DNA from 2 places in the Micromonospora sp. NPDC051925 genome. Region 1 is predicted to be linked to the other one. Evidence: riboswitches for the same ligand, from Rfam matches in the RefSeq annotation. Region 1 holds a riboswitch; the other holds the start of a gene.

Region 1 (3,405 bases):
GCGGCGGTGGCGGTCAGCCGGCCCGCGCCGGGGCGGAGCAGGCCGCCGAGCAGCAGGGCGAGGGTGGACTTCCCGGCCCCGTTGGGGCCGAGGACGGCGAGCGCTTCGCCGGCGCGTACGGCCAGGTCGGTGGCGGTCAGCCGGGGTGGCAGGCCGAGCTGGTCGGCGGTGAGCAACTCGTCGCCCGGCGGTCCGGCGGCCGGGCGTGGCGCGGTGGGGTGGCCGGGCACCCAGACGCCCTCGGCGGCGAGCGCGTCACCGTGCGCGGCGAAGACCGTCTCCGGTGGCCCGTCGGCGCGGACCCCGCCACCGGGTGCCAGCACCACCACCCGGTCGACCAGCGCGAGGGCGTCGGCGACCCGGTGTTCGACCAGGACCAGGGTGGTGTCGGTGTCCAGCGCGCCGGCCACCGCCCGGCGGACCAGTTCCGCGCCGGCCGGGTCGAGGTTGGCGGTCGGCTCGTCGAGCAGCAGCAGCCCCGGTCGCAGCGCGAGTACGCCGGCCAGGGCGAGCCGCTGCTGTTCGCCGCCGGACAACGCCGCGGTGGGGCGGTCCCGGTGGTACGGGAAGCCGACCCGGTGCAACGCCTCGTCCACCCGGGGCCAGATCTCGTCACCCGGCACACCCCGGTTCTCCAGGCCGAACGCGACGTCGTCACCGCAGCGGGCCATCACCAACTGTGACTGTGGATCCTGGAAGACGGTGCCGACCCGCTCGCGGGCCTTGGCCGGGTCGAGGCCGTCGATCTCGACGGTGCCCTCCTGCTCGCCGGAGTCCGCCGGCAGCAGCCCGGCCAGCGCGGCCAGCAGGGTGCTCTTGCCGGCCCCGGACGGCCCGAGCAGCAGCACCCGCTCCCCGTGGTCGATCCGCAGGTCCACCCCGCGTACCGCCCAGGCCCGCCGCCCGGCGTGCCGCCAGCCGAAGCCGACCAACCTCACACTCGCCATGCGCACCTCCCCGCCGGCCGGCCCACCCCGGCGACCACGGAGGCGGCGGGAGGCGCGGTGGACCGGTCCGCCGGGCCCGACGACCGGGGCGACCGGGCGATCGCCGTGCCGGCGTGCTCCGGCCGCCACCTCGCCGACACCTCCGTGATCGACACGGGGGTCAGATGAGGGTGCGGTCGCGGGCGGCGGGGAACCGGTCCAGCACTCCGGTCTCGGCCAGCGCGCGGGTCAGGTACCAGCCGCCGACGCCGGCGACGACGGCGGAGCTGAGCACGGTCAGCGCCGCGTACGGCAGACGGTAACTGGTCAGGGCGTAGTCGACGTTCCAGACGAAGAAGTCGAACAGTGCGGCGCTCAGCCCGGTCAGCGCGCCGGCGAGCACCGCCACCGGCAGCCGGAACGCGCGGTAGCGGAACGCGGCGAAGGCCAGCTCCGCGCCGAGACCCTGGATCAGCCCCTGCACGATGGTGATGCCGCCCCACTCCGCGCCGAGCAGCGCGGAGACGGTGGCGGCGACGGCCTCGCAGAACAGGGCCGCCCCGGGCTTGCGGATCACCAGTCCGCCGAGCACCGCCGGGACCAGCCAGACGCCGTACATCACCGCCTGGGCGGCCGGTGCGGCGGAGAATGCCGGGTCGGCGGCCTTCCAGACCAGGCCCCAGGCCCAGAAGATGACGCCGAAGGCCACGGCGATCACGGCGGCGACCACGATGTCGATCGTGCGCCACCTGTTGCTGTCGGTGCGTGTCATACGGTGCTCCCAGTCCAGATATCGAACCAGGAGAAGACGCACGCCGCGCCCGGTGCTACCGGACGGCGGCGCGGCTGGAGGTCGACCGAACTCCCTGCGCTGGCATTACCCAGATCAGGTTCGAGGGTCTGCGGGCGGTGCCCGCACTCTCAGCGCTGTGCGCTCCCCTGTCGGATATGAAGTTGTCTCGGCAGACGCTAGCACCGACCTGCGGGAACGGCCCAGCAGGCCACGGTTCTCGGCATTCGACGCCCGGGACGGGCCCCGCCGGGCTGGGTAGGCTGCCGATCATGCGGGTGCGGGCGCGGGGACTGACGTTCGACGTACGGGTCGGTGGGCCCGAGGGCGGCGCGGTCGTGCTGCTGCTGCACGGCTTTCCCCAGCACGGCGGGGAGTGGGACGAGGTGGTGCCCGCCCTGCACGCCGCCGGGCTGCGCAGCTACGCGCTCGACCAGCGCGGCTACCCGCCGGACGCCCGGCCCGCCGAGGTGGCCGCCTACCGGCTGCCGGAGCTGGTCGCCGACGCGGTGGCGGTGCTGGACGAGCTGGGTGTCGACGCCGCGCACGTGGTGGGACACGACTGGGGCGCGATCGTCGCCTGGGCGCTGGCCGCGCAGCACCCGGAGCGGGTCCGGACCCTGACCGCGGTCTCGGTGCCCCACCCGGCCGCCTTCGGGTACGCGCTGGCCACCGACCGGGGGCAGCGGGCGCGCTCGTCCTACATCGCGTTGTTCCGCCGGGCGGGCCTGGCAGAGGAGGTGCTGTTGACCAGGCGGGCGACGGTCCTGCGCCGGTTGCTGGCCGGCATCGGCGACCCCGCCCGGGTGGCCCGGTACGTCGAACCGATGCGGGTGCCGGGAGCGTTGACCGCCGCGTTGAACTGGTACCGGGCGATGTCGGGGCGGGACATGAAGGCGGTCGGTCCGGTGACCGTGCCGACCACCTACGTCTGGAGCGACCGGGACTTCGCCATCGGGCGGACCGCCGCGCAGGCGTGCGCCCGTCACGTGCCGGGGGACTACCGCTTCGTGGTGCTCTCCGGGGTCACCCACTGGATTCCCGACCGTGCGCCGGGCCCGCTGGCCGAGGCGATCCTGGCCCGGGTGCGCGGGGCGGCCTGAGGGCCGTGCCGGACGGCCTCCGACTCGCCCGACGCCTCGTCGGAGGCGGTGGTGTGCGGGGTCGGCTGCCGCTGCGTGGGCAGTGGGGTGGCCGGGTGCGGGGGCCGGAGCCGAGTGGGGATCGTGAGCCGGTTTCGCGTGGGTCCGGATCGGGCACAGGCGTTGCTGCCGGCGGGGGGTGCCCCCGCCGGCAGCAACGTCTCATCCGGAGGTGGCCGTGTCGAAGGAATCCGAGAAGCAGCGCTGGCAGCGCAACTTCGCCGATCTGCTCCAGGAGTTGCGGGTCGCCCAGACCGGCGTCCAGATCCTCTTCGCCTTCCTGCTGACCCTGCCGTTCAGCAACGGGTTCAGCCGTACCAGCGAGTTCCAGCGGGACGTCTACATCCTGGCGCTGCTGTCCGCCGCCGCGGCGACCGCGATGATCATTTCGCCGGTCGCCTTCCACCGGGCGTTGTTCCGCCAGGGTCGCAAGCCGGAGCTGGTCCGCTTCGCCCACCGGATGGCCAGCGGTGGCCTGGCCTTCATGCTGGTCGCCATGGTGAGCGCGGTGCTGCTGATCACCGACTTCGTGCTCGACACCGGCATC
Region 2 (3,405 bases), on a different contig from region 1:
TGCCGGCCGGCCCGCTCGTCGATCGGGGTGAAGGCGCTCGACTCGAACGGGTTGGTGTTGTCGCCGGTGGCCAGGTACAGGTTGCCCTTCGAGTCGAAGGTCATGCTGCCGCCGGCGTGGCAGCAGGTGTTGCGCTGGGTGTCGACCTGGAGGACGACCTTCTCGGTGGCCTTGTCGATGGTGTCACCGTTGACGGTGAACCGGGACAGGTAGTTGCGCGGGGCGCCACCGGTCGGGGCGTAGTACAGGTAGATCCACTTGTTGGTGGCGAAGTCCGGGTCGAGGCGGAGACCGAGCAGGCCGTCCTCGTTGCCGGTGAAGACGTCCAGCCGGGCCGCGGTGACCGTGTTGCCGGTGTCCGGCTTGACGATCTGCACCCGGCCGTCGCGCTCGGCGTAGAACACCCGGCCGTCCGGAGCGATGTCCAGCTCCATCGGGTTGTTGGTGTTGCTGTCGAGGGTGACCTTCTCGAAGTTCGACGTCTTCGTGGCGCCGCAGTCGGCGTTCTCCGCCCCGGCGGCGGTGCGGATGCCGCCCAGCAGGTGGGAGAGGAACTGCGGGTCGGTGTACGACTCCTGGGTGTGGCCGCCACCGGTGTACCAGGCCCGACCGCCGTCGTAGTCCTGGCACCAGGCGGTGGGGTGGTCGGCGCCCATCGCGCCGGAACCCGGGCTGTAGGACTTCTCGTCCAGGCTGGCCAGCACGTGCACCTTGGAGCGCGGGTTGGTCCGGAAGTTGTACCACTCGTCGAACCGGGACCACTTGTCCGGCAGGTCGGCGGTCGACGGGTGCGCGTGGTCCTCGACCTTGACGGTGGCCTGCTGGTTGGCCGGGTGGCCGGAGAAGTACGCGCCGACCAGGTTGCCGTACCAGGCCCAGTCGTACTCGGTGTCCGAGGCGGCGTGCACGCCGGCGTAGCCGCCGCCGGCCTTGATGTACCGCTCGAACGCGGCCTGCTGGGTGGCGTCGAGGACGTCACCGGTGGTGGAGAGCCAGATCACCGCCTGGTACTTCGCCAGGTTGGCGTCGTTGAAGGCGGCCCCGTCCTCGGTGGTGTCGACGGTGAACCCGTTGTCCGTGCCGAGCTTGCGGATCGCGGTGATGCCGGCCGGGATGGCGTCGTGCCGGAACGCGGCGGTCTTGGAGAAGACCAGGACCGAGAACGGCTCGGCGGCGGCTGCCGCAGGTGCGGGTGCCGGTGCGGCCTGTGGCAGGGCCGCCGCGGCGGGAGCGGCCTGGGCGGCGGTGCCGCCGATCAGGCCGCTGGCGAGTAGGGAGAGGGCGAGTATGCCGGCGCCCAGTGGGCCGCGACGTGCGCGGCGATGGCGGGATGGAGACACTCCATGCTCCTTTTGTCCGTGCTGGACAGTGGTGGGCATGGGGACGACTCGCCGCAGACCGTCCCCGGTCGGATTGGTGCGGGCCCGCCGAGGTCCGCATCGGTGGCGATCAGGTGCGGGCCACGCCGAGGCCCGCACGGGAATAATGTCGATCGGTTGAACAAATTAGCGCCGCTGGATTGGTTTCCGGCAAGGCATGAGCATGTAACGATTCGATATCGGCTATTCACTTTTCCGGCTTAAGTGGAGAGAAGCCTAAAAAGGTAAACATCGAGGGGATCGCATGAATGGAGACCCCTTGGCGGATCAGCAGATCTGTCGTACGGTCACAGGCACGTAACCCACGGGAGCCCGGTGTACCGGGCTGAGAGGGGGGCTGAAGCCCCCGACCGTCGAACCTGATCCGGATAATGCCGGCGCAGGGAGGAGAGTTGTCGTGCCGTCCCTCGGACGACTGCATCTGATCACCGACACCCGACCGGGGCGCGACCCGCTCGCCGTCCTGCGCGCCGCCCTCCCGGTGGCCCGCGCCGACCTGGTCGTCCAGGTCCGGGTCACCGACGAGACCACCGACCGCCAGGCGTACGACCTGGCCCACCGGGTCCGCGCCCTCTGTGTGCCGTACGGGGCGACCTGCCTGGTCAACGACCGGCTGCACGTGGCCCTCGCGGTGGGCGCCGACGGCGGCCACGTCGGCGCGGACGACCTGCCCGTCGCGGCGGCCCGCCGGGTCCTCGGCGGCGACGCCGTGCTCGGCGCGACCGCCCGGGAACCCGGGGGCGCGGCGCGGGCGGTCGCCGCCGGGGCCAGCTACCTGGGCGTCGGCCCGTGCCACCCCACCAGCACCAAGACCGGCCTGCCCGCCCCGATCGGCCCGGCCGGGGTACGCGCCGTGGCCGAGGCCGTCGACGTGCCGGTGATCGCCATCGGCGGGGTCACCGTCGGGTCGGTGCCGGCGCTGCGGGCCGCCGGGGCCTACGGGGTGGCGGTGGTCGGGGCGCTCTCCGCCGCCGCCGACCCGGGCCGGGCCACCGCCGCACTGATCGCGGCGCTGACGTGCTGACCCGACCGGACGTCGCCGTCGTGGGGGCAGGTCCGGTCGGGTTGGCGATCGCCTGGCGGTGCGCGGCCCGTGGCCTGCGGGTGGTCGTGCACGATCCGGCCCCCGGCTCCGGCGCGTCACGGGTCGCCGCCGGGATGCTCGCCCCGGTCGCCGAGGCGTACTTCGGTGAGCGGGAGCTGACCGGGCTGCTCACCGAGTCCGCCGCCCGCTGGCCGGGCTTCGCCGCCGAACTGGCCGGTGTCGCCGAGCTGGCCGGGGCTGCCGAGCTGGCCGGGGCTGCCGGGGCCGGGTTCGGATACCGCACCGACGGCACCCTCGTGGTCGGGCTGACCGGAGATGATCTGGCCGAGGCCCGCCGACTCTGGTCGTACCAGCAGGGGCTGGGGCTGCCGATCACCGCGCTGCGCCCGTCGCAGCTGCGGGACCGCGAGCCGGCGCTGACCCCTCGGCTGCGCGGCGGCGCGGTCGCCCCCGGCGACCACCAGGTCGACCCGCGCCGGCTGGTCACCGCGCTGCGCGTCGCCGCCGAACGGGCCGGCGTGACCCTGGTCCCCGGCGCGGTGACCCGGCTGGCCGACCTGGTCGCGCCGGTCGTCGTGGTCGCCGCCGGCTGCGGCGCCGCCGCGCTGACCGGGCTGCCGGTGCGCCCGGTCAAGGGCCAGGTGCTGCGGCTGCGCGCGCCCGGTCACCGCCCGCCCGACTTCCGACACGTCATCCGGGGGTACGCCGACGGCGAGTCGGTCTACCTCGTGCCCCGGGACAACGGTGAGGTGGTGGTCGGGGCGACCGTCGAGGAGCGCGCCGACACCGAGGTGACCGCCGGGGCGGTGCTGCGCCTGCTCCGCGCCGCCGTCGACCTGGTCCCCGAACTCGCCGAGTACGAGCTGGTCGAGGCCGTCGCCGGGCTGCGCCCCGGCACCCCGGACAACGCGCCGATCCTCGGACCGTTGCCCGACCGGCCGGATGTGCTCGCCGCCACCGGCCACCACCGGCACGGCATCG

What was found. Region 1 has a riboswitch for thiamine pyrophosphate ahead of ACIG87_RS27705 (ECF transporter S component). Riboswitches for the same ligand answer to the same signal wherever they lie in the genome.
Region 2: another riboswitch for thiamine pyrophosphate. It lies ahead of thiE (thiamine phosphate synthase); the one in region 1 lies ahead of ACIG87_RS27705 (ECF transporter S component).

What each region holds. Positions count from the first base shown of each region.
Region 1 covers NZ_JBIUCH010000025.1:19,577-22,981, reverse strand. The annotation lists gene ACIG87_RS27710 (ABC transporter ATP-binding protein) at 1-947, opposite strand, end outside; gene ACIG87_RS27705 (ECF transporter S component) at 1,108-1,698, opposite strand; TPP riboswitch at 1,772-1,877, opposite strand; gene ACIG87_RS27700 (alpha/beta fold hydrolase) at 1,989-2,819, shown strand; gene ACIG87_RS27695 (DUF6328 family protein) at 3,037-3,405, shown strand, end outside.
Region 2 covers NZ_JBIUCH010000003.1:321,719-325,123, reverse strand. The annotation lists gene ACIG87_RS06075 (ThuA domain-containing protein) at 1-1,340, opposite strand, end outside; TPP riboswitch at 1,675-1,782, shown strand; gene thiE (thiamine phosphate synthase) at 1,777-2,403, shown strand; gene thiO (glycine oxidase ThiO) at 2,397-3,405, shown strand, end outside.